4 regions of the Bacillus sp. KH172YL63 genome follow, and region 4 is predicted to be linked to each of the others. Evidence: riboswitches for the same ligand, from Rfam matches in the RefSeq annotation. Region 4 holds a riboswitch; each other region holds the start of a gene.

Region 1 (7,962 bases), 1.6 Mb from region 4:
GGAAGATAAGGAACTTCTTCAACGTGAACAATTCCTTCATCCCTGCTTTTAAATCAAGCTTCGCAGCCGCCCTCTCTTTCGGAAAACGGAAGGACAGGAAGCCGGAGATGACCAGGCAGATGAAGAACGAATAAAAAATGACCGTTGGCCCGATGAATCCTTCAGAAAGCCGGCCCATGATGTAAACGGCAATACCGAATCCGAGCGACCCGAACAGACGGATATTTCCGTAGTTGTACCCGACCTTGCCTGTATACTTCAGGCTGATACTGTCTGAAACAGGAATGATGGCACTCTGGAAGATGGCCACAAGGATGGCCACGATCAGAAGCCCCAGGTACACATCCATGAATAAGTAGCCGAGTGCAAAGATCCCCGCCACGAAAGAGGTCAGTCCGAGGACCACGGTCGGACGGTTCGTCGCATCACTAACCATTCCCCATATCGGCTGGAAGAAGATCATCATGATGGGACCGACAGACATGATCGTCCCAATCTGATAACCGTTCAAACCGACGCTTTCACTTAAATATACGCTGAGTAAAGGAAATAAACTGCCGACTCCGAAGAACGTCAGTAAATAAAAGCCTTGTAATGTCAGTATTTGATTTCGCACATTTCTTTCCATTACGGAATCCCCCAAGATGATTTTTGTCTATCTAATAGTAGACCTAGAAACGGTAATTGTCTACGAGTATTTGCCTGAATATGGATAAAGTCCCATAAATACAGTCCCATGGCCCTCTGAAAAAATTCCCGTTTGACTTTTTCGATTAAACCCTTTAAAGTATGTAAGTATCTTTAAATCAACTAAATACGATATTCTTCTTATCCAGAGAGACGGAGGGACTGGCCCTATGATGTCTCGGCAGCGGACTCGACCAGAGTGCTGTGCCACATCCAGCAAGCATGTATGCTTGAAAGATAAGGGGAGTGTTTCTTTCGATTGAAACCTCTTCTTATCCTGGAAGAGGTTTTTTTAGTTGATTTATTCACATGTTAAATTTACAGATGATCACAAAGGAGTGTTACGTATGAATCAAGAAAAAGGAAACTTATTGGCCTTATTGCCATTAATCATATTTGTTTCCCTGTTCCTCGGGGCAGGCATCATTTCAGGAGACTTTTATGCATTTCCTGTACTCGTATCCATCATCATCGCTGCTGTCGCGGCCCTGTTGATGAACCGCAAGGAGACGCTAACCGCCAAAATCGAGCGGTTCGCCAAAGGGGCCGGTCATCCGGATATTATGATCATGGTTTTCATCTTCCTGCTCGCAGGAGCATTTTCAGGCGTCGCAGAAAAAATGGGCGCGGTGGATGCCACCGTCAACTTTGCCCTCTCGGTGCTGCCGGGTAATCTTGTCATCGTTGGATTATTCATGATTGCTGCATTCATCTCCCTGTCCATGGGAACATCGATGGGAACGATCGCAGCCCTTGCACCAATCGGCGTCGGAATCAGCTCAGGCACCGATATTTCCATGCCCCTTGCAATGGCGACCGTCATCGGGGGAGCGATGTTCGGTGATAACCTGTCGTTTATTTCCGACACAACCATCGCTGCAGTCCGTACGCAAAAAACGGAAATGAAAGACAAATTCAAAGTCAATTTCTTTATCGTCTTACCTGCTGCAATCCTGACGATGGTAATCCTTTTCATCCTTACGATGGGGAATTCATCATCCGTAGGTGCTGAAGGATTCGACTGGATCAAAATCCTTCCTTACCTTGGTGTCATCATAGCCGCACTGGCCGGATTGAACGTATTCGCCGTCCTGTTTGGGGGCATCATCCTTGCAGGTGTCATCGGATTCCTTGATGGAAGCTTCACACCATCCAGCTATTTCGGAAGTGTGGCAGAAGGAATGACAGGCATGGCAGAAATCGTCATCCTTTCAATCCTCATCGGTGGTGTCGTCGAACTGATCCGCCACAACGGAGGCATCCAGGCGATCCTTTACCAAGCCACCCGCAAAATCAAGTCTCCACAGGGAGCACAATTTGCAACGGCAGGCTTGGTCAGCTCGACAAACCTTTGTACAGCCAATAACACGATATCAATCATCATTGCAGGACCGCTTGCCAAAACACTCAGTGATCAGTACGGCGTCGATGCCCGCAAATCTGCGAGCATCCTGGACATATTCTCCTGCGCCGTCCAAGGCTTGATCCCATACGGGGCACAGGCCCTGTTGGTGGCGGAAGTTGCCGGCATCTCACCGGTCAGCATCATCCCATACGCCTTCTATCCGATCCTGATCGCAGTCTGCGGCTTGATCGCCATACAATTCGCCCTGCCGAAATTCACCCGCAAATCTGCCGGTGAAGCGGACGCAGTTTGATGAGATGGGAGACCCTTTTTGGAGGGTCTCTTTTTTTGTATGGGTTGGATGCTGATTGTGGGGGTTATGTTGGGACGGGATGGGGCTGTTTTTCTGGTTCCATTTTATGGTATTTGACGCAATTATGATGGGGATAGACGCAATTCTAGAAATTTTGACGCAATCAGGGGGCAAACCGACGCAATTATTTTAAAAAAGACGCAATTACGGGGGAAAATGACGCAATTGTCTTTGGTCGAGGGTCTGGAGGTGTCATCGGGGTGTTGCTATATCAGGGAATCTGCCAGGCGTCGTGTGGGGGAGAAACGCATATATGCTTGGAAGTGACGCATAAACTTGGATTCTGACGCATAAATCTGAAAAGTGACGCACAAAATCGAATTCCGACGCATAAATCCTGAAAGTGACGCATAACCCCTCTCTTCCCCAAAAATCTTTTGACTCTCTCCTTCTTAATCCCCGGATTCTGCACCCAAATGAGCAATCACCCCTCTCCCTGGGGTCATTTCCCGATTCAATATCCCATAAATATGAGAATCTCCCTCCCAGCAGATCCAACCACCCCAAACAAAAAAAACAGATCCCCCTCAAGGAATCTGCCTCTTCACTACAACAAATCATTCACATGATAAAGCTTTCCGCTCTCGACTTCCTTTTCCGTTACAAGCTTGAGGAGTACTTCCCCGACGGTGTCGGTCGAACGGAGCATCCCTTCTTCTTTGTAGCGTTGGAAAGACTCGACATCGGCGAAGGATTCCTTCGATGATGAACGGATCTCCCCTTGCATGTCGGTATCCATCACGCCTGGACTGAAGGCAATCGCCTTGTGGCGGCTGTGGGTTCTGGCAAATTCCAGGCTCACCGTCTCAGTCAGCATATTCACGCCGGCCTTTGTCGCACAATAAGTGCTCCATCCGTATACAGGTCGGCTCCCTGCACCTGAGCTGATGTTGATTATGATCATAGTGGTTGCCGAACCTTTTGAAGCCCGAATCAATTCATTCGTCGCGATCATCGGCGACAGCAGGTTCACATTCACGCTTCGTTCCAGCGCATCGTTTTCCACCTGACCTGATGGATTGATCGGTGTCACGACACCGGCATTTTGTACGACATAAAGGGTACCCGCCTGTTTGGCAAATGCCTTTTCCCCCGCTTCACGGAACACTTCCCCGGTTTGGGACGACTGAGAAAGATCGCACGGAAAGAACTCATAGGGGACGCCTTTGTCCTCGGCGAGTTTTCGTAATCCTTCGTTTTCAGAACGGGATATGTTCATGACCCCTATGCCCTTTTCTATAAACAGTCTTGCGATCGATTCGCCTAATCCTCTTGTTGCGCCTGTCACGATTGCATGATTCATATCGATTCATCTCCTTCTTACCTACTGATTATAATGGAGAGCGTACCTTTCACAAAAAATTACGCCTGATCTTAACAGAATTTTTACAATCGGACAGTCGTTTACGGCATACTTTCATCGATAAGATGATATTCCGGTATAAGGTCGGACAGGGGCACGATCGTAGCTTTCGTCTCATAAACAGGCAGGAATTCTTTCAGCATGGTTGCGACTTTGATCCCTGTGACCCCGACATGCCCGATGGCGATCGTCGCATCATCATTGTCTAATTCCTTTGATAGAAGTCTTGCCTGCTTCCCGATATGCTGAAGGGTATAGATGTCATCGAAGAACAGTTCGTTCTCCAGATACGGAACGCCTATTTCTTCCGCAAGTTTCGGGATCACGCTTTTTCCGGTTGTTTTACTATCGAGATAAAATAACCCTCTCTCTTTACACGTGTCGAGGACAATCCGCATGACCCGCTCATCGGCGGTGGCCTTCGATCCCATATGATGATTGATCCCGACTGCATGGGGGACCTCATCGATCGCCTGCTCCACCCGCTGTTTGATCTCTTCGTCTGAAAGGGAGGTCGTGATCGCCCCCGGCCCGAGCCAGCTCGCTTTCCCGCTCACAGGTTCCATGGGAAGATGGACGATGACCTCATGACCGTTCCGGTGGGCTTTCTCCGCATCTTCCCTCGTCGTCGGCAGGAAGGGCATGACCGCAATCGTCAACGTGACCGGGAGATTGAGGATTTCCTCGGTCCCTTGCATGTCGTTGCCCAGGTCATCGATCACGATTGCAAGTTCATTGTGATGGGCGGGAAGGGGAAGGATGTTTCTTGCCGAGGCAGACGGCTGTACGGTGCACATCACTACTAAAAAGATAAGCAGGGATTTCATTTCTCATCACTCCTTTTCCTTTAGGATGTCCCGTTTAGGTGCTGCATATCAATAGAGGTCCGTCCCCCATATTTCATCAAGAAAGAAGGCCCGGAAGCGGTGTGGCGCTTCCGGGCCTTTGAATTTGGAGGTCCGTCCCTCATTCCCTACCCTTTAAAAGTATGCTGGTGAATCAATTTCAGGTCGTCCAGCGCCGGCTTATATGTGTTGTTCTTTACCACTGAGTGTTTCTTCTTGATCGGCTTGTTGCTCACGAGGACGCCGACTTTTGTTTGTTGGATTTCCTTGACTCCCTGGACGATCAGCTGCATGGCTATGATGGCGACCATAAAGGCGATCAATGGTGCAATGACGATCCAGTACTTACCGGTCATGAGCGAGTCTTTTGTGGAGCTGATCAGTCCCGACCATTCGAACGTTCCCGATTTCGGCGGGTCGGGCAATAAGCCTCCCTTGATGATTGTACCGCCGAGGAACAGATGGAATAATCCCAGGTGAACGAGGATAAGGAGCGTCTGGATGAACTGCTGTCCCCAGATAATGAACAATCTTGGCGCGAGATGCGGGAACAGGTGGGTCCAGAGCAGATGCTTGTTGTTTCCTCCAAGAAGCTTTGCCGACAGGACGAAATCCTGCCTTCCCAATATTTTCAGTTCGTTTCCGATCAGGACCGTTGTCAGTGGCAGGACAAGGATCGTCAGGACGACAGCTTCATAGACGAGCCTTTCGAACATGGAGTGATCCCAGCCAAGAACCGGGAATCCCCAGAGGACAGGCCTTAACAGAAGGTAGGCAATCAGGCTTAACGGCAGGAAGTGAATCGAGTCCACGATGCGGTCTAACCAGTTCTTCCTCGCCTCTTTCAAGTGGAAATGATACACAATTCCAAGGTAAAATCCGCCGACGACCCTCATGGACGCCACAATCAAAGCGAACAAGAGCGTGTACTTCGCCCCAACAATCAGTTGATCCAAGATGCTGTATCCGAAGAAGTCCGATCCAAGGATCATTTCCCCGAACGGTTTATGGGGCGGGGCACTGATGATCCTTCCTTCATCGTTCTGCATGAAGTTGATGTGTTTTACCGGCTCTTCTTTCAGGATGGAATAAAGGAAGCTCGTCACGATCATGCCGAAGATCACGCTGAAGCCGACGGCAAACTTGCCGTTATGCATATGCTGCCACCAAAGCCTTCTGACGACAGACAGGAAGCCCCAGATTTTCCACTCATTCCATTTCGTTTTATCTCGCTTGTACTTGGAATGGTCCTCGCCGCTTCCGTGATCGATCCATAAGTAAACCCCTTGGTAAATGAAGAAAAAGGGCGTGTAGATCATGATTAAGGAAATGGCGATCACCATCGGACGGAAGTCATGGACAACGTAATAGGTGATGCCTTTCATATTGAAAATCGTTTCAATGATAAATAGGCTTGATAACGTTCCCCAGATGATGAGCTTCCCGTGATAGAAAAGGCTCGGTGAAATATTCTTCATTACATGGGCAAAGAGGATCCTGCTTTTGGACATCCCCTTACTTTGGGCGAATTCAATATGGGGCTTAAGCAGTTCTTCCTCCATTATGAAAAGGAGGATCCTGAAGAAAGAGATCATCGGGATGATCGACAGGGTGATCATCGGTGCAAGGAATACCTTTTCCTCCCTGAACTCTGTGAAATTCATAAGCTCCACGCCGAAATGCTTAAATACATACACAATCATCAGCTGAAGCATGAAGGCAAACATTAAATCCGGGACTGTCTCGAGGAGATTTAACACTTTCTTTAATAACGAGGTCAACGGTCGTGGCAGGAACACGGTGATGATCGCCAGAATGAAGGCAAGGACCAGGCCGATCCCCAGGGCACCGAGGATGACCTGCAGAGAGTATACATAAGGTCCCCACAGCATGTCCAAGAAATCGACGGTGACGCCTTTATAGGAATAGCTCCAATTTTCACCGTCCAAAAAGACGAAAATGAATTTGATGAACCCCTCCAAATACCCTATGAGATTATACATCCCCTTCTCTTTGAACACTTCCGGCGCGATACTGACCGCTAAAATGCCGATCAGGCCAAGGACGTAGTAAAAAACGAACTTGATTGGAAACATGACCATCCTCATGTATCCCTTCCCCCTTTTTTTATCTTTTCCCACAGTTTAATGGAAATGTTAAAATTTTTCAATTTTATTTCAAATCTGACAATTACATAACAAAAAGCTGTTTTCGTAAACATTGTGGCTTTTAGACAAGCAAGATGCGGTTGCTTTCCGCGGGGATGGCGGTGAGCCTCCTCCGCATTTCATACTGTTCATCAGTTCCCGCAGGAGTCGAGCATCTGCAGCGAGAATCAACCATCCAAGATAAAAACCAAAAGTTCACTGGATTAACTACTTGTTCATCTTCTGAATAGTAGTGATTAATGTAATTCAAGTACATTTACGTTGATCCATTGCTATGGCAATTTTTTATTCCTCAGTCTCAAATTACCGTAGATGCTCACATTAACTTCTATACCTCTATCAATAACAACAATAAATGCGAATAGAGCTTAATAAAAAGAAGGGCCACTCCCACATATTAAGGAGCACCCTTCTTTTTTTACGCCAATAATTGGCTCGGCCTACCAAGGTAGTAGCCTTGTCCGATCGAAATGCCGAGTTCCTTCGCCACCTGCATATCCTCCACTGTTTCGATTCCTTCGAGCACGATGACGGTATCCTTGCTGTAAAACTGACTGAAGAAAGAAAGGAACCGCTGTTTCTTCGTGTCCTCTGCCAGATTCATTGCAAAATATCGGTCCAGCTTGATAATCTCAGGCTCATACTCAATCGCCTTTTTGATGGAGGAAGTGCCCTGTCCGAAATCATCGATGGCATACCATACACCGAACTGCTTCAGTTCTGCAAGAGAACTCTTTAACAGTGGATTCTGCCACAGTTCCTCTGCGCTCGATTCGTTGATCTCGAGTACAAGGCGGCCGATGATGTCCGGATACTTCTTCATGAGATCGTGGAAATAAGTGTGAAAGCTTGGATGCAGAATCGTGGTGATGTAAATATTCAGGAACAGCTTACAATCCTTCAGCCCTTCCGCCGAAAAGCTTCCAAGGGCCTTGGTGATGGAAAGGGTATCAAGCTTATACAGGATATTCGCTTTCATGGCCGATTGAAACACGCGTTCAGGATTTTCATTATACTTGTTACGAAGCAGGCCTTCATAAGCATAGAGGGTGCGATGGTCACCCAACTCATATAAAGGCTGGAAATCATGATAGATCAAGTCATTTTGAAAAATTGTAAAGATGTTCATAGGACCCCTATACTCTCTTTTTATTTTTTGGCTATTTTCGTAAACATTGTGG
Region 2 (7,962 bases), 1.6 Mb from region 4:
GGCTTTGATCGGTATGGGATCGATCATTCTCGATAACGCCGAAATCGGTGAAGGAGCTTTCATCGGGGCCGGAAGCCTTGTCCCTCAAGGGAAAGTCATCCCGCCCAACACGCTCGCCTTCGGTCGCCCGGCCAAAGTCGTAAGGGAGCTGAATGAGCATGATATAAGTGAAATGACGCGCATTTCACGGGAGTATGCGGAAAAAGGGCAATATTATAAGAACATCGAACCGATTTAACTTCCTATACTTGGGATACCCTTTCCTTCATGGAATTACTCATGGAATATTTACAAAGAAGAAGGTTCCTTTTTTCATCCCAACATCAAAAAGACCAACACCAGAAAAGTGTTGGTCTTTTTTGTCTTCTCTATTCGCCTAACGCTGCTGCTTTTAACGCTTCAGCTTTGTTTGTACGCTCCCAAGGAAGATCGATGTCGTTACGGCCAAAGTGTCCGTAAGCAGCTGTCTGCTTGTAGATCGGACGACGAAGGTCTAACATTCTGATGATTCCTGCAGGACGAAGGTCAAAGTTGTTGCTGACAACGTCGATCAGGACGTCTTCAGATACTTTTCCTGTTCCAAACGTATCAACTGAAATCGATACTGGTTTAGCAACACCGATTGCATACGCAAGTTGAACTTCACATTTGTCGGCAAGTCCCGCTGCTACGATGTTCTTTGCAACATAACGTGCTGCATACGCTGCTGAACGGTCAACTTTCGTAGCATCCTTACCGGAGAATGCACCGCCACCGTGACGGGCATATCCGCCGTAAGTGTCAACGATGATCTTACGGCCAGTCAATCCTGCATCACCTTGTGGTCCACCGATAACGAAGCGGCCAGTCGGGTTGATGAAGTATTTTGTATTTTCGTCGATCAATTCGCCAGGTACAACCGGATCGATAACATATTCTTTCAGGTTACGCTGAATTTGCTCAAGCGTCACTTCCGGGTGATGCTGAGTAGAGATAACGATCGTGTCGATGCGGACCGGTTTATCGTTTTCATCATATTCAACTGTTACTTGTGTTTTTCCATCTGGACGAAGGTAAGGAAGGATTTCTTCTTTACGCACTTCTGTCAGACGACGGGAAATTTTGTGTGCAAGGGAAATCGGAAGAGGCATAAGCTCTTTCGTTTCGTTACAAGCGAATCCAAACATCAATCCTTGGTCACCTGCACCGATTGCATCGATTTCTTCTTCAGACATTTGACCTTCACGTGCTTCAAGTGCCTGGTCAACACCTTGAGCGATATCTGCAGATTGCTCATCGATTGATGTCAGCACTGCACATGTTTCAGCATCAAAGCCATATTTCGCACGTGTATAGCCGATTTCACGGATTGTTTCACGAACGATTTTTGGAATATCGACATACGTGTTAGTAGTGATTTCACCAGCAACAAGCACAAGACCCGTTGTAACGGATGTTTCACATGCCACACGGGCATTCGGATCATTTGTAAGAATTGCATCAAGAATTGAATCAGAAATTTGGTCACAAATTTTATCTGGATGTCCTTCGGTTACGGACTCAGATGTAAACAGACGACGTTTAGTTGACATCAAGGTTCCTCCTTAAGCGTAGTTGTCAGATATCCATCCGACAAAACATTAAACAGATACGGTACTCATTCCCTAAGTAGTATGAAGTAAACACGTTTTTTTTATAAAAAAATCGTGGTTTATGTGCGTTTGGTCCACTATAAACAGAAAAAAACCTTCCCCATTCAGCATCAGAGGAAAGGTTTCAGATCATAGCCGCGCCTTTTCTCTCTTATCGTTCAAGGTTCTTTAACCTTGCCTCAGTTTAGCACCTTCGCTTAATCAGATCTGTTTCAAACAGAAAAGATCCATTTACTATTTAGCAGGTTGCTGGGTTTCATAGGGTCTGCTCCCTCCACCAGCTCAGGATAAGAGTATCCGTTCAAGGAACAATGATAACGGTTAGGACAAAGGGTGTCAACTTTTTTTCCGCTGACAGGTTTAACCAAGCTTCAGCCTATTTTGCATCGCTTCAAATACGAGTGAAACACCCTATTTCCACCTTGAGGCTAAACATTCGGACGAACTCTACATATATATAAGAAGAAACCCCGTTTGCCCGTATGAAAAATGTGACAAATTGGAAACACCATATAAAATTACTCAAATAGTATAGACTAATGATCCAATTGTGTTATACTATTTTTGTGAAGAAAGCGAGATCATTAAATTTATATAAAGGAAGGGTTCGAATGAATTCAGTGAGCATGTCTAATGAATTAATGGAATTACTTAACGGTCAAAATATTCAGGAACAATTATCTGTTTCTCAACTAGTTGAAAAAGTCCTTCAGCGAAATGAAGGCGTTTTAACATCATCAGGGGCAGTCAGAGCAGAAACTGGTAAATACACAGGACGCTCTCCTAAGGATAAATTCATTGTAGAAGAACCATCCACCAAGGATAAGATTGAGTGGGGTTCAGTCAATCAACCGATCTCCCCGGAATCCTTCGATAAATTATATACGAAAGTCATTGAATACTTAAAGGAAAAAGAAGAAGTCTTCTCTTTCAAAGGGTTTGCAGGAGCAGATCCGAAACATAGATTACCAATCCAGGTGATCAACGAACTCGCCTGGCATAACCTTTTTGCCCACCAACTCTTCATCCGCCCGACTGAAGACGAGCTGAAGGATCACCTCTCTGAATTCACTGTCGTGTCGGCACCGAATTTCAAAGCAGATCCTGCTGTGGACGGTACACATTCGGAAACTTTCATCATTGTATCATTTGAAAGAAGAATCGTGTTGATCGGTGGAACGGAATATGCTGGAGAGATGAAGAAATCGATCTTCTCTGTCATGAACTATGTGCTTCCTGAATCCGACATCCTTTCCATGCACTGCTCATCGAACGTTGGCCGCGAAGGTGATGTGGCTCTGTTCTTCGGCCTGTCAGGCACAGGAAAAACGACCCTTTCTGCTGATTCAAACCGCCGTTTAATCGGGGACGATGAACACGGCTGGTCACCGAATGGCGTCTTCAACATTGAAGGCGGTTGCTACGCAAAATGCATCGGGCTCACCCGTGAAAAAGAGCCGCAGATCTTTGATGCGATCCGTTTCGGTTCGGTGCTTGAAAACGTCGTGCTTGACGACCATTCACGCATAGCTGATTACGAAGATAATTCCCTGACTGAAAACACACGTGCTGCGTACCCCCTTCAAGCGATGGAAAATATCGTGGAACCAAGTATCGCAGGACACCCTAATACAATCGTCTTCCTGACTGCGGATGCTTTCGGCGTACTGCCTCCGATCAGCAAGCTGACGAAAGAACAGGCGATGTACCACTTCCTGAGCGGATATACATCAAAGCTGGCAGGTACGGAACGTGGCATCACTTCGCCGCAAGCAACGTTCTCGACATGCTTCGGATCTCCATTCCTGCCGCTTCCGGCAACGCGCTATGCAGAGATGCTCGGCAAAAAGATCGATGAGCATAATGCCCAGGTCTTCCTTGTGAACACAGGATGGACCGGCGGTGAGTACGGAGTCGGTAACCGTATGAAATTACCATACACCCGTGCCATGATCCAAGCTGCCCTTGAAGGAGAATTGACAAATGTAGAAACGGTGAAAGATGACATCTTCGGCTTAAATATCCCTGTCCACGTCCCTGGGGTTCCTGATGAAGTCCTTCAACCGAAGAAAACATGGTCAAATGAAACCGCCTATGAAACAAAAGCGAGAGAACTTGCTCACAAATTCAACGAGAATTTTAAAAAATTCTCCAACGTCCCTTCAGACATCCAGCAACAAGGCGGACCATCCGTAAAATAATGAACAAACTGAAAGGTCCGTCCCTCATTCACGAGGGACGGACCTTCTTCATGTACCGCTACAAACCTTTCTTTCGGCCGGTGATGCGGTTAAATAAAAATACGACAACGGCGATGATCAGTAAGATATGGATGATAGCTCCGCCGATTTTGAATATTAATCCAAGTAACCATAGAACCAGTAAAATACCAATGATGGTCCAAAGCATGTCTTTTCCTCCTTACAACTGTTATTGCTCCTAAGATTCCCTATTTTGCTGATTTTAAAACTTGGCTGTGATTGGTTTTAAGAAAAAGGCTGTTTTTGCAAAGATGGTTGCTATTATTAGACGTTAATGTGAGCATTTTCGGAAATCTGAGACTTTGGAGTAATAAAATTGCCATAACGATGAATCAAGAGTAGTGTACCTGAATGACGTTTATCACTACTATTCAGATGATGAATAAGCAGTTTATTTATCCAATGAATTTTTTGTTTTTATCTTCGATGGTTGATCCTCGCTGCAGATGCGACTTCCTCAATCTCCTACTAAAATACTTCTTTACTAAATATTACTAATTTTGTTATAATATTGATTAAAATTCACAGGGGGAATAAAGATGATCAGACAGCTGACAGAGAAGGATCATGAGCTATGCCAACGTCTCATTCATCAGCAGCCGGCGGAGAATTTGTTCATCATCGGTGACATCGAGGCATTCGGTTATGAGCAGGACTTCCAAAAAATCTGGGGAGACTTCGACGACGAAGAAAATTTGAGGGGCGTACTGCTTAAGTACCGGGAAAATTTCATCCCTTTCGCTGTTGGGGAATTCGATGCGGAAGGCTTCGCTTCCATCATTAACGGAACCGAAGACTATGGCATCATGTCTGGACTAAAACGGGTTGTATCAGAGGTGGAACCGTTCTTGACACGGTCGATAAAATCAAAGCGGCATATGCACTATGCCAAATGTGACAGTACTTCGATGATGTCCCATTCTCCACTGCCTCATGTGAAGGAAGCGGACCTCACGGATATTCCCAGGCTCGTGGCACTCCTCAATAGCATCCCTGAATTCAGCGGCGGCGATTTCACCGTTGAAAAAAGAAAGCACAGCATGGAAGCCGGCGTGTCCAGAAGCTATTATGTGGAGAAAGACGGAATGTTTGTATCTTCTGCTTCCACTACTGCTGAAAACAGCCTGTCTGCCATGATCGTCGCCGTGTGCACCCATCCCGAATACAAGAAACAGGGCTATGCGACTGACTGTATGACGAAGCTTTGCCGTGACGTGTTAGAAGAAGGAAAAGAGCTCTGTTTGTTTTATGATAATCCTGAAGCAGGGAAGATCTATAAGCGGATCGGCTTTAAGGATATCGGTTATTGGTCCCTATATAAATTTCATCAATAGAAAAAAGTTGACCCTACTCAGGGCCAACTTTTTTCTTTATACGGCCACTTTGCGGGCTGGAATCAATTTGGCCTGCACGAGGCGCTTTCTTACGGTGATCCCGATCCAGCTTGCAAGGAACGCTTTGATTAGGCCGACGACGATAAACGGATACACGCCTGCAGCCATCGCCTGTGCCCAGCTAAGATCAGCCACATATTTCAGCTGGATTGCACCAAGGATGAGCGTGATGACCATTCCGGCAGTATTGGCAAGCATCGCCATCGGAATCGTGAATCTCGTTTTCTCTAAAATCAAACCGGTGACATATGCCGCTGCAATAAAGCCGAAAATATATCCTCCGGTCGGACCGACAAGGACGTGGGCCCCTCCGCTGAATCCAGCAAATACAGGAACACCGACGGCCCCCAGTGCCGCGTAACCCATTAAAGAGAACGCACCATACCTGCTTCCGAGGATGGTTGCCGTTAAACCTACCGCCAACGTTTGACCGCTGATCGGCACGAGCGGCAGCGGTATTTCTATTTGTGCAAAAATCCCTGTAATTGCCGCAAAAATCGCACAGTGGAGAATCACCCTTAATTTCTCACCATTCATGTTCATACCCCTCTCTATATGTAAACTTTCTATAATTATAAGTTAACATAATTACCAGGTTTTGGGGTAGTTATTTTTAGGGGATCGGGTGATTTTTTGATAGGCTGTATTCGTTGTTTCCACGTTGCGCGGGAACAGAGGCATTCCGTGCCAAGAGTCTTGAATGAGTCTCAACCTGATTTCTTCTTCCCCAGACTCCATGGCAGAGTGCACCATTTTAAAAAATGGATGTTTTCGTAAACATTGTGGCTTTTAGACAAGCGAGGTGCGGTTGATTTCCGCTACAGATGCTCTCTTTCCGCGGGGATGGCGGTGAGCCTCCTCGGACTGCGTCCTGCGGGGTCTCACCTGTCCATCAGTTCCCGCAGGAGTCGAGCATCTGCAGCGAGAATCAACCATCGAAGATAAAAACCATTATTCCCTAGTCTCAAATTACCTCAGACGCTCACACTAACCCCTATTAATAACAACAATTTATACGATAACACCCTAAAAAAATTAACATCTTCCCGTACAAGCCTGAATATCCTTTGAATATGTGAAGAATGAGCTAAGGAGGATGAACATGAAGCGGCTGTTGGTCTTATTGTTGTGCATATCGGTTTTAAGCGCCTGCGGGGAGAAAAAGCCTGCATCGTATGAGTTATGCGGTTACGGGGATATGATGGTGGTGGGGGATAAGGAATATGTAAAGGTTTCTGTAGAAAAGAAGCTGACCCTTGATGAGAAAATCGGCGCCATCAAAGAAAAGATTGAAACGAAGTATCATCCGGTCAATGATTTCACGACAAATACGCTGCCGGAAGGGACCCCGATTTATTCTGTAAAGGATCATAAACAATATTTGATTGCCCAAACGAAGGATAACCGCTATCTCCTGTATGAAGAAATTCATTAAAAGGGCTGGGACAATCGTTCTTTAACTAAAGTAAAATCCGAATGGTGCTTCGAAACTCTTTTCTGAGAATCGAATCCATTCGGATTTTTTTATGTCTTAGCCTATGCCATTTTGTGGAGGAGAACTCGGTCCTGTCTCTTGGTCTTTTTTAATTCGTCGAATTCAGTGAAATCAACCGATACAGGATCGTCGTTTGTTCATCCTTCCATTCCATCTTTTCAATCCTGCCGTAGCCGCTCGGATCACTGTGCTTCGTCTTTCTCACGTCGATCGGCACATGCATTGGATAAAGGCGGTATCCGTCCTTTTGCAGGGAGAAAAGGTTTTCTTCCTTCCTCACTTCTCTTCCTTTTGTCACAATCATCGTATTTAATTCTAAGCCCATGCCCATATCGTCAGCCATCCTTTTGTTCTCATTGTTTTTTCATCCATGCCGATAGCATGGAGACAATCTCTTGATTTTTCCGCGGGGGAAAGTAATGTGTGAAATCTTTGAAGATGTGGGAGTAAACCGGTTTTCCCAACTCTTTCAGCCTTTTTTCTAATCTATATGCATGCTCGACGGAAACGTTCAGATCTTTTTCGCCGTGAATGATCAGGACGGGTGCCTCCAATGCTTCCAGTCCGTACAGGGGCGTCCGCCATTCATAGCGTTCCGGTACTTTATTTGGACTCCCGCCGATCACCCGTTTCATCATCCTGCGGAGGTCCTTTCGCTCCTCATAGGTGAGGAACATGTCCGATACGCCTCCCCACGTCACGATTGATGCCGCTTCCCTGCATGCCATGCCTGTCAGGAGGGCCATCACTCCCCCTCTGGAAAAGCCGAACACATGAATCCTTTCCTGCTTCACACGGGGATGCTCTTTCAACAGTTCAAACCCGGCGATCGCGTCTTCCCGGTCCTCTCCAGCGAAATCTTCATTTCCTTCTCCCCCAAGATTCCCCCTGTAAAATGGTGCAAACACAATGAATCCGTGTGAAGCGAATTGTGCGATACGGGCGGGTCTTACCATCCCCACACCTTTAATGCCGCCCCTTAAGTAGAGGAAGCCGTCGTGAACCTCTCCATCCACCGGTTCAGCCAGCAGCCCCTTTACCTTGAGACCTGATGAGATATAGGTGATGTCATAAAGCGCCACATGGGGGTTCGGGGACGGGAACAAGGTTTTTGAAACAATCCTTCCGTTCTTCATATTCTCTTCCTTTCAAATCGTGCACTGGGTATTCACACATTTTTT
Region 3 (7,962 bases), 1.4 Mb from region 4:
CCCTGATCCGGCTGTCTCTTCGTCTTTACCAAACTCTTCCCAAATCACCGCCAAAAGCTGCTTATCCGTCAGCAGTTCATACCCCGTCAGGGCAAGGGCCTTGGCCCCGGTCACAAGGGCACGGTCACCTTCGGGGGATTTCGCTGCTTCCCTGAATTCGTTCGTGTGGACGACGAGGGATTCGGGGCCGATCTTGATGTAGGGGTGGATCGTCGGGACGACCCGGCTGACGTTTCCGGCGTCGGATGAGCCGAGGCCTTTACGTTCTGTTTGGTCAAAGGGCTCGCCGAGTGACTCGATGGCACGCTGGAATACTTGATCGAAACGGCGGTTGAGCTGAAAGTGATCCACTTCATTCTGGATTTTGATCACATTCAGTTCCGTTCCGGTGGCAAGTGCCGCCCCTTCCGCGATCGCTTTCACTTTCTTCGTGACTTCATTGCACGCTTCCCTGGTGGCAGCCCGGATATAGAAGCGGGCTTTCGCATAGTCAGGGACGATGTTGGGGGCGTCCCCGCCGTGGGTGATGATGCCGTGAATCCGCACGTCTTCTGTGACGTGCTGCCGAAGGGCGTTGATGCCGTTGAACAGCTGGATCACGCCGTCGAGGGCATTGATGCCGTCTTCAGGGGAAGCCGCCGCATGGGCAGACCTTCCTTTGAATGCGAAATCAAGCGGGTCGACGGCAAGGGTTTTCCCTGTCTGGGTCGTCCTGTTGAACGGATGGACCATCATGCAGGCATCCACGCCTTCGAACAAGCCGGCCTTGACGAAGCTGCCCTTCGCACTTCCGTTGGGGCCGCCTTCTTCGGCAGGCGTACCGAACACCACCACTTCCCCTCCTGTTTCATTCAGTACGGAAGAGAGGGCGATCGCCGCCCCGCAGCTTGCCGTTCCGATGATATTGTGACCGCAGGCGTGGCCGAGTCCGGGCAGGGCGTCATATTCAGCCAGATAGCCGATGACCGGCCCTTCTTTCCCGGAGGATTTCCGTGCCACAAAGGAAGTCTCATGACCGGCCACTCCCCTTTCCACTGAGAACCCGTGGGCTTCGAGGAGGGTGGTCAAAGTTTCTGAAGCAAAGAATTCTTCGTTCCCGATTTCAGGTTTGTCGTGGATCTGATGGCTGATCGACACGAGTTTTACGCCCAATTGATCAACTGCTGAGACGAGGTTGTGTGTACGGTCGGCAAGCGCTGTTCGTTGACTCATTTCTTTTCCCTCCTAATGCAATTCACTGACTGGCACGAATGTCGGGATCAGCGAATCTTTGTATGTTTTCTTGATATGTTCCGCTACGTCATCTTGCTGATAGATCTCCACGATTTTTTTGTAAGTTTGATTGTCTTTGTCTTTTTCCTGTGCCGCGATGATATTGATGAATGGCTTCGATTCTGCCCCTTCGATATAGATGCTGTCATCAACCGGGACGAACCCTGCTTCAACCGCGACACCATTATTGATGATTGATGCAGCCACATCCGGCAGGACCCTCGGTGTTTGGGCAGCGACAACGGTTGTGAATTCAAGGTTTTTCGGATTTTCTTTGATCGCTTCAAGACCTTGTGACTGATCAAATCCTTCTTTCAGCTCGATCAATCCTGCTTCCTCCAGTAAGAGAAGGGCACGGCCAAGGTTCGTCGCCTCTTGAGGCAGGGCGACTGTACTTCCTTTCGGCAAATCTTCTACCGATTCGTATTGTTCCGAATAGATGCCCATTGGCGCGATAAGCGTCGAGCCGATCGGTACTAAATCCAGATTATGTTCTTCCACGAAAGAATCGAAATACGAGATTGTCTGGAAGGCGTTCAGGTCGATATCCCCATCGGCGAGCGCCTGGTTCGGTCTCACGTAATCGGCGAACTCGACGATCTCGATGTCAATCCCTTCCTTTGCTGCTTTCTCTTTTATATACTCCCAGATCGGTGCCCCTGAGCCGTTCACGCCGACTTTCACGACTTCTTTTTCACCTGATCCCGATGCACTGTTTCCCGAGCACCCGCTCAATAGCAGGGTAAATAATAGAATGGCGATGCTTGCTAGACTGATTGATTTTTTCATGATTCCCTCTCCTATCGTCTTCTGATGATTTTTGATAATGTATTTCCTGCTGTCTGCAGTCCCTGTACCATCACGATTAAAATGATGACCGTCACGATCATGACGGATGTTTCAAATCGCTGATATCCGTACGCAATGGCGAGATCCCCGAGGCCTCCGCCTCCGACTGCCCCGGCCATGGCCGATGCCCCGACAAGGCCGATTGTTGCGATTGTGATATTCAGGACCAGCGTACTCAATGCTTCCGGAATGAGGATCCCGAAGATGATCTGCCACGGCCCGGCCCCCATGGACTCGGCCGCTTCGATGACACCCGGTTCCACTTCAAGGAGCGAACTTTCTACGAGTCTTGCAATATACGGCGCCGCAAACACGACAAGCGGCACTACGGCGGCTGCCGTTCCGATCGATGTGCCGACGACCAACCGGGTAAACGGGATGATCGCGACCATCAGGATGATGAACGGGATTGACCGGAACACGTTGATGATGCTGCTCAATACGGAAAAGACGGCTTTGTTTTCAAGCAAGTGTCCCTTTCTCGTCACCACGACGATGATGCCGAGGGGAAGGCCGATGAGTGTGGCGAACAGAAGGGAAAATGACACCATCGCCACCGTATCCCATGTCGCTTCAATAATCTTTGGCCAAAACAATTCCCAATTAACTTGCACGCTTCTCCACCTCGCTTACGAATAATCTGTTTCTCCAATAATCCAGGATTTCTTCCGTTTCGCTCCTGCTGCCGATGATCTGGACGATGAGATTCCCGAACGGCTGACCCTGGAGTTCTGTGATCTGCCCGAATAATACATTGATGTGGGCGTTGAATGCTTTTGCCGTCTCAGAAAGGATCGGCAGGCCCGTTGAATCTCCTTTGAAAATGAGGCGGCAGATGCGCCCTTCCTTGCTGTCATTCAATTTGTCGAGAACCGATGCCGGCAGCTGATCATTCATGACACTTTTCACAAAGTTTTTCGTCGTCGAGGTCTGCGGGTTGGAAAAGATATCGAACACGCTTCCCTCTTCCACGATTTCTCCATTTTCCATCACCGCGACCTTATCACAGATTTCCCGGATGACCCCCATTTCGTGGGTGATCATCACGATTGTAATCCCATACTCCCCGTTGATTCTTTTTAATAGATTCAAAATTGATTCGGTCGTCTGGGGATCCAGTGCGGATGTGGCTTCATCGCAGAGGAGAATCGATGGCGAGGTCGCGAGGGCCCTTGCAATCCCCACCCTCTGCTTCTGACCGCCTGACAGCTCGTCGGGATAATGCTTCGCTTTATCTTCAAGTCCGACAAACGCGAGCAGCTCCTTGACCCTTTCACTGATTCTTTCTTTCGGCCACTTTGCAAGTTTCAGAGGATAGGCGATATTCCCTGCCACCGTCCGGGACTGAAACAGATTGAAATGCTGAAAAATCATCCCGATCCGGTGCCGCTCCTTCCTCAGATCAATCGCCGACTGATCCTTCAGGCTGCGCCCCTCTATGAAAATATCACCCGATGAAGGTTTCTCTAAAAAATTGAGACAGCGGACAAGCGTGCTCTTACCCGCCCCGCTGAACCCGATCACGCCATAAATCTCTCCCTTTTTCACCTCGAAGGAAACATTCTTCAAAGCATTGAACGGGCCATCCTTCGTCTCGAATACTTTCGTAACATTCTGAACTCTGATCATACAGGACCTTCTCCTTTCGCTATGTATCCCTCTTACTTGTGCTTCCGGCCAAATAAAAAGTGCCCCCCTTCATAAGAAGAGAGGCACAAATATGTAGATGTCCCGCTCTTCTCATCTTTCAAGTCACATGACTTGATGGAATTGGCACGGTATTCATAAGAACCCGTTGCCGAGGTATCACAGGGCCAGTCCCTCCACCTCTCTGGATAAGAAGATATCGCTTTATTTAATTAATGTTATGATGCGTTTAAGCATTAGGGTAATGGTATAGAATTTCCATTGTTTTGTCAACAATGTTTTTTGAATATTTCATAAAAAACTAAAAAAACTGACCTCAGTCCCAGGTCAGTTTTGCCGCAATACAGAGTGGAGAGAACAGGCCTCGAGCCTACTCCTCATCCTTCTCTTCCTCTTTTTTCTTCCCCATCTTCGGCAGCCGCACGGTCGTCATTTCCCGGCCTTCGAAAATGTTCCCGATCCTCGTTGTGATGAACGTGATCAGGGTCGCGAAGATGACGATCCCGTAAAAGCCTGCCCCAATCCCGATGCCGACTCCACCTACGTAGAAAATCATCGCAGCGGAAGTGAGTCCTTTTACCCGCAGGCCGTCTTTCAGGATCACACCTGCACCTAAGAAACCGAGCCCTGAAACAATTTGAGCCGCAAGCCGGAAAGGATCCATCATCTTCCCGCTGTCCGGCTGACTGAGCATTTCCGCCCCTTCAATCGAAACGATCGTGATCAACGTACAGGCCACCGCCACATACGTATACGTCTTTAACCCGGCAGGCTTATTTTTCGACGTCCGGTCCCATCCGATCACGAACCCCAGGACCGCACTCACCACAATCCGGAAATAAATATCATGCTGCCAGAAGAAATCCGCTGCTGCATTGATGATATGTGACATGGTGAAATCCTCCTCCTGTGCAAGATTGCTATTTGTAGAATATTTTTTTATCGTACACTAAATTATTTGGTATAGAAAGGGTATGTCCAATCAAAGTTTCCCTTCTCTCATCCACTTGGCAATCCTTATACTGCCAAATACCGCTACTGCAAATATCAATATAGTAAGAACGACATATATGTTCAATGCGTTGATTTCTTTCAAACCATTATCATTTCCGGTTATAAAAAATAGTAAAAAGATAAAAGCAATGTAAAGCAGCACATTGGGTATAATCCAGGCTATTCTCAATTTATTCATACACAACACCTTTATTATAAGTTATTCCCCATGTATCGGCAGCACCGTCGAATCCTTGATCTCCCGGAGCGCCAGGCTCGTCTGGATCTTCGTGATCCCCATTTCATTCAGCCGCCTGATAAAGAGCTCGAGCCCCTTCCGATCCTTGCAGGCAACCTTCAGGAGATAATCGTATTCGCCGGTCAGACAGTGACATTCCAGCACCTCTTTCATCGCTTCCAATGTCTCCTCCAACGCTTCCAGCTTCTCCGTCCGGTGCTCATTCGTACTCATGAACACAAAGCACAACAAATCAAATCCAAGCTTCTCATGATTCAGTATCGCTACCTGCTTCTTGATATACCCTTCCGTCTCCAGCCGCTTGATCCGAGCATGCACGGCCGGTGCGGACAAATTGACCCGCTTCGATAATTGGAGATTGCTCAAATTCCCGTCCTTTTGCAGCAAATCCAACAGCTGCAGATCCATCTGATCAAGGACCCTGCTTACGATTGATTCCATGGTTGGTGTCTCCTTTGTGAATTGATGGTTAGTGGGGGGATGTGGTGAAGATTTGTAAGCTATTACTCTTAGATACTTTTATTTGTTTTGGTTTTTCTTATTATACTATACAACAAAGAAGCACAAGCACGGGGACGGTTCCCGTGCTTCCATACACTTTGACGTAATGCAGGCGTGCAAAATCATGGTTCATCCATTTTTGCGTGTTTACCTGCTTCATTTTACGAAAGGTTCAACTACTTACCATACAAAAAAGACGCCTGTCCTCATAAGGATCAGGCACACATAAACTATAGAATATAATTGGCTTGAAACATTTGTTTTAATCTTTTTAAATCTTCTTTTACATCTTTGGTTCCTTCAAGATTCATATCTCTTTCAAGGTTAATCGTATGTACAGGGGCATTCTCCAGAATATATTCCAGTAATCTCCAGACTTCTTCATGAACAGGCTCAGCATGTGAATCGATGAGAATACCATCCATTTCTGTGAAACCGGCAATATGCAAGTGGTTAATCTTTTCCTTTGGTAGAGCATCAAAGAATTGATAAGGATCATAATCGTGATTGACTGAATTTACATAGAGATTAGAAACATCCAACAACATACCTATCTCTGTTTCGTTTAATAATCTGACCCAGAACTCACATTCACTATAAACATTATTGGGCCAGTTGAATTGGTATGTGATATTTTCCAGATAAAGTTGCCTGCCAACATGGTGGTGAAAGTGACGCGCTTTGTCTTTAAGTAAATGGATGGATTCGTCTATAAAGAAGGATGGAATAAAGTCAGTCAAAGAATATTCCCCCACACTGCTAACGGCAAGGTGATCCGTAATAAAGGGGGCATTGATCTCGTTACTCAGCTCTATCAGCCTATCCAATTTCCTTTCATTGATATCTTCGAATGTAGCCATAGATAAAGACAAACTATGAGCCACCAGGGTAAAGTCCCTTTTCAGCCTGGAAAGTTCTTCATTCGTACTTGGATGATAAAACAATTCAGGTGATATTTCTAAGAAATCCACCATTTCCTTTAAATCGTCCAGTTGATCTGCAAATTCATTTCGGTAGCTTATTCCTACCCCCCTTAAACTATGCAATGGAGTCACCTTCTTCACGAATCGTTTTCTCATTTGATAAGAGAATTTTAAATGAATAGTTCACCCGGAAAAGGGAGAGTATGGTAAAGATGATCAAGAAAGATACAACTCCGAATTCATCTATGATCAAGTAAGAAATCGGTATAAAGATTAGTTTACTAAGGTCGCTTAGAGCAATGGTAATGGATTTGTATTTGGCTTTCATATGGTTAGGGGCTTTAATGAATATTTCAGCCCGTAACAGATTATTGATGATCGGGGTCCCGAATGTAAATAATGAAAAGCCGATCAAATAAAAGATTGGAACGGGCGATGCAGTCATCATGATTAATCCCCCGACAATGAGGGCGTTTGAAGTGATGAGGAGCTGTAACTTTGACCACTTGTAAACATCCACTTTTGATAAAAGCATGTTGGCAAGGATCGATCCGATGCCTCCAATGATCCAGAACCCTGAGAATACGGCTGTACTTGCATCGTACCTTAAATCTAACACGAATACAGAAACGCTTATAATAATCGGGGTAATCATACCATTGATCGTCTCTAATATACTTAACTCGGATAATGTTTTACTCTTCCAGACACTGATAAAAGATTCCTTCAGATTATGCAATATTTTAGTTGGATTTCTATCGCTCACTGTATCGATCGTTTCATCTTTCACGTAAGATTTCTGAATAAAAAGGACGATTCCCAAACTAATAACATATGTAGCTAAATCGAAAAGCAATGCATTGGCCGCAAAGAGTTTGAAAAATACCGGCCCAAGACCAAACCCAAGTGTTTTTGCAGACAAGAACCAAGAATTTCTGGCACTAATGTGCTTGACTAAGTTATCCCCTTCAATTAACTTATTCATCCAGATGTTCTGTGCTAAAGCATTGGCTGAGCCAAATAACCCATTGAGTACCATAAGGGGAACAAGTAGATAGAACAGTTCTTGCTGAATGGCCAGGAAAAGGAAGGAAAAGGTAAAGATTGATCCAATGATGCACAGGATCATAATCGTGATTTTCTTGTATTTGTCTACGTAATATCCACCAAAGAAGGTTGTGACGATCCTTGCTATGGAGCTGGTGATAAATAAGAAACTGGTAAATAAAGGGGAACCTGTCAGGTAAAAGGCCAGGATCGGAAGGCCGGTCCATGTCAATGCGGATCCAAAGCTATTAATCGTACTTAGCGCAACGAGGAGATTCACAATTTTAGTGTGTTTCATATGATTCTGCCTTTCTAATAAGAAGATTAGGTATGTTCATCTGGATGATAAGTTCAGCGTTCTCTATATATTCAATCTTTCTGGACTCTTCTTTCGGAGAATAAATCAAATAGTCTACGGAAGGGTCATTTGTATCTGCAATCTCTTTTAGCCATTGGTAAATGTCACTTGTG
Region 4 (7,962 bases):
TTGACTTGAAAGTTGATAGGAACGAGAACAAAGTTGTGATGAACGGGACTTGGGTGGAAGACTTGGAGCGGTACAGGTTCCCGACAGATTTCATCGTGTTCTATGTGAACGGTGATCGTAAAGTGACCGATGTAAAGCGGAATCGCAGTCCGCTTCAGGATGAAATGGACTGGGAACTACTAGAGGATGACGTGAAAAAAGCAGTGGCCACAAAAAAGTTTTCCCACAGGGAACCCCAGGTATTCGATATATTTCCCGAAGAGACGTTTACCTTATCATTCCATTTACCGGATGGGACAGAGACTGAAGATCTTGACGTTTACTATGTTCACATAAGAGAAGAACCGATGGAGGAAATGGCCTATTGGTTTAAGAAGGTTGACTTGAAAGAACAGGAGGGATTTCTTGTCGAATCCAGTTAAAGAACATTTCAAAATGGTCCGGGGAACTGAACTTTTCGCAGCGGTATACGGCCATAAAAATAATCGTCCCACAGTCGTACTGGACGCAGGCTACGGGGACTATTCCAAAGCCTGGCATGACATCTTGCCAGGCATCAAAGCAGAGCTGGAAGTGGTCGCATATGACCGGGCGGGACTCGGGAAAAGCGGAGGTGCCAACCATCCAAGGACAAGCGATGAAATGGTGACAGAGCTTAACCTGTTGCTTACTGAAATGAAGATTGAACCGCCCTACCTATTAGTCGGCCATTCCTTTGGTGGAATTAACATGAGGGCGTACGCAACGAAGCATCCTGAGAAAGTATCCGGTTTGATCCTTATTGATTCAACCCCGGAGGATTATATTGAAAAGTTTCTGCCGGTCATGCCTGAAGACTTTCAAGCCAGGTATTACAAACAGTTTACACTGGAAGGCAGCTTTGCTGAATTTCAGAAAAGCCTCCATTTGACCGGAAGAACCAGGAAAACATTGGATTTACCGGTCATCATCCTTGCAGCCGGTAACAAGGCACATTATACAATGGAAGCCCAGTCTTTATGGAATGAGATGCAAAAGGGTTTACTCAGCCTTTCGAAAGAGAGTGAGCTGATCATGGCCGAAAACAGTACCCATTACATACAGAGAGACGAACCTGAGTTGGTGATTGAAGCCATTAAAAAACTTGCACATGCATGATCGGATGTGAAGTTTGCAATCTCAGAAAAACATTCTACTCTATCATCGTCCTGCATAAAGTGAATTATTAAATACTTTATATAGGAGTACTGATGATGCCGTATAAGTCTCGAAACCATAACAGAATAGTCCCACTAGTATTCATCTCTATGAAAGCCGTCATCCGGATCGTACTGATCGGAATCGTCCTTATGTACCTGATGGTCTGGCTGATCTCCTCCACAGCCATCAAGCTGAGGGTGGACAGCTTGTTTTACACTTCCGTATCAGAGCTTGTACCAAAAGAGACATTCCTTATGCTGCTGTCACAGGAAATCACCCCGATGAGGATCACGTATAAAGATTCTATCAACAACGAATTTGACTGGCTTGAAAGTGTCACGAATGTATCATTATTGGACCCACGGAGCCTTTTCGGCCGGGAAATCCCCGGTATTGAAAATTATCATACCCATATAGCGGTCGCAGGGAAAGGAACCGACATCACCAACCTTCCGAACGAATCCCCTGCACCGACGGAAGATCAGCTCAAAGACCAGGAAATCGATCAAAGTCAAATCGACAGAGCAAACTCAGGTTCAGGCGATGGTGGGGATGAAATTGAAGAGAAATCAGTATTCATCTACCATTCCCACAGCTGGGAAGCCTTCAGTCCATTAATCAAAAACAATGATTCTAAAGACCCTGCGAGTACAAACGAAAAAGTAAACGTCATTGCTGTCGGGGCAAAGCTGAAACAAGAGCTCGAATCGAGGGGGATTGGGGCTGTCCAAGACAAAACCGACGTCAATAAAGCACTCAAAGATAAATCATGGACCTATTATGAATCCTACAAACTATCAAGGGGATTGGTCCAGGAGGCACTGGCAGGAAACGAAGACCTCACCTATCTGATTGACATCCACCGGGACTCCATGCCAAGAAACATCACAACCAAGACGATCAACGGGAAAAACTATGCCCGCCTGTTCTTTATTGTAGGAAAAGAAAATAAAAACTTCGAAAAGAACTTGAAGGTAGCCAAGGAACTGAATGCCAAGCTTGAAGAAAAGTACCCGGGAATCAGCAGGGGTGTGTTCGTCAAAACGAAGGCAGAAGGAAACGGCGTGTACAATCAGGATTTAACGGAGCGCGCCATGCTTCTTGAATTTGGCGGAGTGGAAAATAACCTGGTGGAACTATATAATTCCACTGAAGCTTTTGCTGATATCTTCGCCGGCTATTATAAAAAGGATGCCGTTGAGGTGAATGCTCAGTAGGGTGGATGCCTCGTATAAAGAAGCAGTGGGGAGAGTTTAGAGTTGAACCGGATAGCTACACGATATCCCTGGTGGGTGTCGGGTGGCTGTTCGGTTTTTTCGTTTGGGGAGGGGAGAGTTTGTCTGTTGAATAATGGCTGGAATTTATCAGTTGAAAACTATCTGTTTTTTAACTGACAAAATGATTGGTTTATTTGTCTGTCGAAAAAAAGCGTATATTCAACAGACAAATAAACCCCAAAATTCAACTGACAAACCTTCCAACACATTCACCTCCCCACCATTCTCCTTCCATACCGATACACCCCATACAACACCCCGATCCCCACCGTCACGGCTGCTAGAATCATATTTCCCCTCGTCACGTTCAATAATTCTGCAACAATCAGCGCCTCAATCAACAATGAGGGAATCTTTCCGACTGTGCTGATGACTGAAAAAGGGAGAATGGAAATGGAACTGAACGCTGCCGCTACGGTGACGACACTGGATGGAATAAATGGGACGATCCGGAAAAAGAAAAGGAGGAAAATCCATTCCGCTCCAGAAGCCTCTTTCAACCTCTGAAAGTATTTGTTTGTCAGGATTGAATCTATCCCTTTCAATCTCAAACCTTTTCGGAATAAATAAAAGCTGATAATCGCCCCGATGGATTCGCCGGCGATCGACACACCGATTCCAGGTGCAAATCCAAACGCCGAGAGGTTGAATGCAGTCAGGAAGACACTGGGTATGAACCCGAGGATACTGATGATGATATTGATGGTGATGCTGATCAGAATGAGCATTCCGTCATTCAAACCTGTTAAATCATTTAAGAAATGGTGAAGAGAAGCAGACATTGTTAGTCTCCTTTAATCTATTGGTGTATGTTAAAAGATTGATTGTATTGGCTAATCGCTGGGGTTTTGCAACAGTCTTGTTAACTTTACATGAAGGGGAGATGGGGTGCAAATAGGGTTCTCTTAATTGAATGGGTGATATGTCAGGGACAACGCTTTATTGGGGAGGAGTGTATTGAAGATAAAGGAAAATCCGAACGGTGATTCGACAGGCTGTGGAAAAGCGAAATCGAATGGGTTCGGATTTTATTATAAATGATGACTTTAGTGGGCAGCTCCCCTAACTGCTGATTTTCACGCGCTTCCACTGTATGGAACCAGTGTCGTTATGAGGATGGCCCCTGCGGCGTAAGGATCTGTATTCGATTTCTAATTCCTGCAGCGTTAATTCGAATAATTGTTTGTCTTCTTTTTTGAATACATTGTGAATGATCAATTTATTGATTAATTCATTTCTTCTGTTTTGAATCGCTTCTTGTAGGATTTTTCCCATGGTATCACTCCTCTGATTTTTTTCCGGAAGGGGAGTTATTAAAAGCCCTCTTCCTATTGGATAAGAAGAAGGCTTGACGGATCTGGACTTCAACTTATCTTTCAAGCATCATGCTTGTGGAATTAGCACAGTGTCCTAGAACCTGTTGCTGAGGTATCATCGGGCCGTTCCCTCTACCTCTCTGGATAAGTGGTATTTGATTATGTATATTATATAGTCAAGTATTCTTAGTTGTCAACTCGGAATTGGAGAGGGGTTTTTGTGTGAGCAGGCATTTGGCTTGAAAGACAGGTATAATTCCCAATTCAGACACAGTTTTTTTTTTCATTGCGGATTAAACATGATACTCTTGATATGTAAATACATATCCAAAATATTGGAGTGAGTGAAATGAAGACAGTGGTTGTCGTAGGTGGAGGAATAACTGGATTAACAGCACTTTATCATCTCCAGAAGAAGGCAAGTGAAAAAGGGTTGAAGGTAAATGCCGTACTGGTCGAAAAAGACTCGGAGCTTGGCGGTAAAATCCGGACGGTGAAGGAAGACGGGTTTATCATGGAAGCAGGTGCGGATTCGATCGTTGCCCGCAATGAAGGTGTCCTTCCTCTTGTGGAGGAGCTGCAGCTGCAGGACGAGCTTGTCTATAATGAAACAGGCACATCATACATATATACGAACAATCAATTACATAAAATTCCGCTGGATACGATTTTCGGTATCCCGATGAGCACAGATTCCCTTTTTGAGAGCACCCTGGTGTCGGAAGAGGGCAAGCGTCAGGCATTGAAGGACCTGGAAGTGAAAAACACTCACTTCACAAAAGACAGCTCGATCGGTGAATTCCTTGAAGCATTTCTGGGGAAAGAGCTGGTAGAGAATCAAGTGGCTCCGGTATTGTCAGGCGTCTATTCAGGAAATTTGAATGAATTAACGCTGTCGACTACGCTGCCGTACCTGCTTGACTATAAGAATGAATATGGAAGTATCATCAGAGGCTTGTCTGAAAACAAACAGAAATTTCAAGGGGCTTCCAACAAAAAGTTCATTTCATTTAAACATGGACTTTCTGCCATCATAGACAGGTTGGAAGAAGTATGTGCAGACGCGTCGATTCATAAAGGGGTGGCTACGAATAAGCTGCAAAAAGTAGGAGATCGATATGAGCTGATTCTTGATGATCAGCAGTGTATCATTGCAGACTACATCATTTTCGCCACGCCACATGATGTCACCCAGAAGATCGTGGAGCATGAAAAATTAAACGTACCATTCAACAATTTGAAAAATTCATCTTTGATTTCAATTTATCTCGGGTTTGATATTCCTGACGGGACACTCCCGGCAGACGGCACCGGATTCATTGTGGCAGACGGGGACGATGTGAAGTGTGATGCCTGTACGTGGACAAGCAGGAAGTGGAAGCATACTTCACGGGAAGGGAATTTGTTGGTAAGGCTTTTTTATAAAAGTTCGAACGCCAATTATTCACACTTATCCGGCCTGAGTGATAGAGAGCTGAAGGAAGCGGCATTGGAAGACATCAGGAGGAGCATCGGAATCGAAGGGGAGCCTGTTTCTGTTGAGATTACTGACTGGAAGGATTTAATGCCCAATTATCATCTTGAGCATGGTCAGTCGGTAAGCCTCTTGGAAAATATTCTTACTGCTGAATTTCCAGGAGTGAAATTAGCCGGTGCTTCCTATTATGGAGTCGGAATCGGTGCGTGTATGAAAAATGGACAGCAGACCGCAGAAGAAATCATAGTGGACATCGAAAGAAGCCTGATCTCGTAAGATCAGGCTTCTTTTCATACAGCAAACATCTGTATAAAAATGGAATAAGGTGTTAAAATGGTGTCGGAGTGGAGATTTTTTACAGGGAGAGATTGAAGCGGATCTTTTCTCCCAAACGACAAGGGGGGGGGAATGAATATGTCCGGACTACCACCTGTTATTGAGCCGATCATGAATGATTATATCTCGCTCGTTCACAACCAACTGCCCGAAGTGCTGGAAGGAATGTATCTACATGGCAGTATTGCCCTTTCGGCGTACGAACATGGATCAAGTGATATCGACTTTATTGCCGTATTGAATCGTCATCTGACACCCAGTGAATTGGTTACCCTTTCTGACATTCATAAAAATGTGGAAAAGGTTCATGTAAAGCCTGAACTGGACGGGGTCTACATCCTTCCTGAGCATATCGGATTGTGCCAAGGGAAAGGAGAGAACATACAGGCTGTTTTCTTTAACGAAGGTGAACTCACAACTGGAGAGTATTTCAACTTTAACCCGGTCACTTGGTACTTGTTTCAAGAAAAGGGGATCGCTGTTTTGGGAGAAGACATTTCCACCTATTATGTAAACGTGTCTATCAATCAGGTTCTTTCCTATGTTCACGACAATATGAATACATACTGGCTCGGCAGGCTCAAATGGCTGGAAGCTTCGGTGGAGGAGGTCAAATCTTTGCCGGCTGAAGTGATCGAAAGCGAATTGGAATGGTCTGTCCTTGGCCTCCTTCGACAATATTATACGATGGAGGAATCAGATATTATTTCCAAGATGGGTGCAGGAGAATATGGGTTGAACCGACTTTCGACCGAATGGCACAGCATTGTGAAGGAAGCGATGAATATCCGGGCAGGCAGGACAAAAAGACATTTCAATTCAAATGAAGAACGGATTACGTTTATGGTCAGGTTTATGAGGTATTTGATTCATCATTGTAACGAGTACACATATGAAAAGAAGGATGGGAATATTTAGCCGCACTGATTGGTGAATTTGGAGCACTGTAAGAGACTTTTCGCCAGTTTCGCTGAAAATGATTCTCTATTGTAAGAGTAAATGTAATCATATTCACTATCTAACCCATACAATTCATCGTATTCCCCGTGACGATGAGAAAAACGATGGATATCTTCTTTATCTTATTTTCTAAAGCACACCAGCCGTTGCTGAATGGTGTTCAGAGTGGCGAGTGAAGCCAAAAAATAGCCTGATAAATGTGGGAGAGGGGAAATGAAAATGAACGGAATATCACTCCTCGCGATACTATTCGCATCTGGAACAGCCATAGCGGCGACTGTATATTTTGCAAATAAAGCCCTCCAACTTCAATTGCACCACAAAAAAGGACTGGGGCAAAACACTGAAGCTGTTACCTGCCCCCATTGTGGTGCCAGTAATAAAAGACAGATGAATGGACAGCATTGTAGAAAGTGCTACAGGGCATTTTAACCAAGAGTGATGGTAGAATCATAGAAAGGAAGTATCGCAGTGAAGATAATCAGGGGGAGAAGAAGCTTTGACTTAAACAGTTTCATGGAAAAACCGTTATTTGCCCATTTATCGACCCATTCGCCGGAGGGTCCAAGGGAATCTCCTGTCTGGTTCTACTGGGACGGTGGAATCATTTGGGTGATTGGTACCCCTTCATCAGACACATTTCCTGATAGGATAAAAGAGTTTCCTTTATGTTCAATCGGGGTGACAGATCTTGATCATACGACCGGAAAAGTGCTGCATGCAGGCTTTAGAGGCCGTGCAACCATTGAGCCTTTTGATGTAAGAATTGCAAAAATGCTGCTTCAACGGTACCTTGGACCAAATGAAGAGAGGTGGGATCCCCGCTTCAAAGGGTTGGGGAATTCCAATATCCTGGTAAGGTTTGTGCCTGATACTGTTGTTGTGCGGGATCAATCCTTCACCCCCAGTTTTAACGGGCAGGCAGCAAAATAAAAAATCTCCCCACAATCTGTTGTGGGGAGGGGTATGTACGATTAGTTCCCGAACCAGCCTTTGTGAGCCTGAATCAGGTCGTCATGGTCTTGATCCCAATAGTCGATCTGGTAGGAGTAGTCATAGTTCATGATGCATTCAATGCCACTGCCTTGCGGGTCATGTCCTAAACCATAATTATGGGAGAATTCATGCTGAGCTGCATGCCAGGTATTTTCTGCACCCTGGTCCAAATTCACGCTCATGGCACTGCCATTCGGTGAAGAAGGATACACGTATGCGATGCCACCGGAATTAAAGTTTACATCCCGTGTGAAGCCAACGACAAAATCAAATCCTTGCCCGTTCCAATCCTTATCAAGGTCCTGCAGGATTTCTGAAGCATTGTTTCCTTCTGATCCCCATTCACCAAATGCCGAAATCTCAAAGTCTATTCCGTGATCACGTATGAAAGCATCATCTGCTTTTTCAACGATATCTTGAG

The links. Region 4 has a riboswitch for S-adenosylmethionine ahead of KH172YL63_RS09125 (Fur-regulated basic protein FbpA). Riboswitches for the same ligand answer to the same signal wherever they lie in the genome.
Region 1: it holds a riboswitch for S-adenosylmethionine, as region 4 does, so the genes downstream of both, KH172YL63_RS01135 (Na+/H+ antiporter NhaC family protein) here and KH172YL63_RS09125 (Fur-regulated basic protein FbpA) in region 4, are expected to answer to the same signal.
Region 2: it holds a riboswitch for S-adenosylmethionine, as region 4 does, so the genes downstream of both, metK (methionine adenosyltransferase) here and KH172YL63_RS09125 (Fur-regulated basic protein FbpA) in region 4, are expected to answer to the same signal.
Region 3: it holds a riboswitch for S-adenosylmethionine, as region 4 does, so the genes downstream of both, KH172YL63_RS16655 (methionine ABC transporter ATP-binding protein) here and KH172YL63_RS09125 (Fur-regulated basic protein FbpA) in region 4, are expected to answer to the same signal.

The regions. Positions count from the first base shown of each region.
Region 1 is NZ_AP022842.1:201,012-208,973, reverse strand. Features, by position in the region: gene KH172YL63_RS01140 (MFS transporter) at 1-628, opposite strand, end outside; SAM riboswitch class I at 826-931, shown strand; gene KH172YL63_RS01135 (Na+/H+ antiporter NhaC family protein) at 1,035-2,345, shown strand; gene KH172YL63_RS01130 ((S)-benzoin forming benzil reductase) at 2,953-3,708, opposite strand; gene KH172YL63_RS01125 (divergent polysaccharide deacetylase family protein) at 3,810-4,595, opposite strand; gene KH172YL63_RS01120 (ABC transporter permease subunit) at 4,742-6,721, opposite strand; gene KH172YL63_RS01115 (EAL domain-containing protein) at 7,200-7,910, opposite strand.
Region 2 is NZ_AP022842.1:3,425,523-3,433,484, forward strand. Features, by position in the region: gene KH172YL63_RS17485 (gamma carbonic anhydrase) at 1-238, shown strand, start outside; gene metK (methionine adenosyltransferase) at 369-1,571, opposite strand; SAM riboswitch class I at 1,780-1,925, opposite strand; gene pckA (phosphoenolpyruvate carboxykinase (ATP)) at 2,243-3,832, shown strand; gene KH172YL63_RS17500 (lmo0937 family membrane protein) at 3,891-4,040, opposite strand; gene KH172YL63_RS17505 (GNAT family N-acetyltransferase) at 4,432-5,226, shown strand; gene KH172YL63_RS17510 (biotin transporter BioY) at 5,263-5,829, opposite strand; gene KH172YL63_RS17515 (hypothetical protein) at 6,389-6,721, shown strand; gene KH172YL63_RS17520 (DUF2584 domain-containing protein) at 6,870-7,112, opposite strand; gene KH172YL63_RS17525 (alpha/beta hydrolase family protein) at 7,135-7,917, opposite strand.
Region 3 is NZ_AP022842.1:3,253,425-3,261,386, forward strand. Features, by position in the region: gene KH172YL63_RS16640 (M20 family metallopeptidase) at 1-1,212, opposite strand, end outside; gene KH172YL63_RS16645 (MetQ/NlpA family ABC transporter substrate-binding protein) at 1,225-2,061, opposite strand; gene KH172YL63_RS16650 (methionine ABC transporter permease) at 2,073-2,717, opposite strand; gene KH172YL63_RS16655 (methionine ABC transporter ATP-binding protein) at 2,725-3,750, opposite strand; SAM riboswitch class I at 3,859-3,963, opposite strand; gene KH172YL63_RS16660 (MgtC/SapB family protein) at 4,139-4,660, opposite strand; gene KH172YL63_RS16665 (hypothetical protein) at 4,751-4,960, opposite strand; gene KH172YL63_RS16670 (Lrp/AsnC family transcriptional regulator) at 4,982-5,461, opposite strand; gene KH172YL63_RS16675 (multinuclear nonheme iron-dependent oxidase) at 5,752-6,585, opposite strand; gene KH172YL63_RS16680 (MFS transporter) at 6,560-7,789, opposite strand; gene KH172YL63_RS16685 (hypothetical protein) at 7,776-7,962, opposite strand, start outside.
Region 4 is NZ_AP022842.1:1,838,590-1,846,551, forward strand. Features, by position in the region: gene KH172YL63_RS09105 (hypothetical protein) at 1-422, shown strand, start outside; gene KH172YL63_RS09110 (alpha/beta fold hydrolase) at 436-1,137, shown strand; gene spoIIP (stage II sporulation protein P) at 1,233-2,396, shown strand; gene KH172YL63_RS09120 (TVP38/TMEM64 family protein) at 2,666-3,238, opposite strand; gene KH172YL63_RS09125 (Fur-regulated basic protein FbpA) at 3,519-3,731, opposite strand; SAM riboswitch class I at 3,823-3,923, opposite strand; gene KH172YL63_RS09130 (protoporphyrinogen oxidase) at 4,122-5,525, shown strand; gene KH172YL63_RS09135 (aminoglycoside adenylyltransferase domain-containing protein) at 5,664-6,503, shown strand; gene KH172YL63_RS09140 (pyridoxamine 5'-phosphate oxidase family protein) at 7,017-7,478, shown strand; gene KH172YL63_RS09145 (zinc-dependent metalloprotease) at 7,520-7,962, opposite strand, start outside.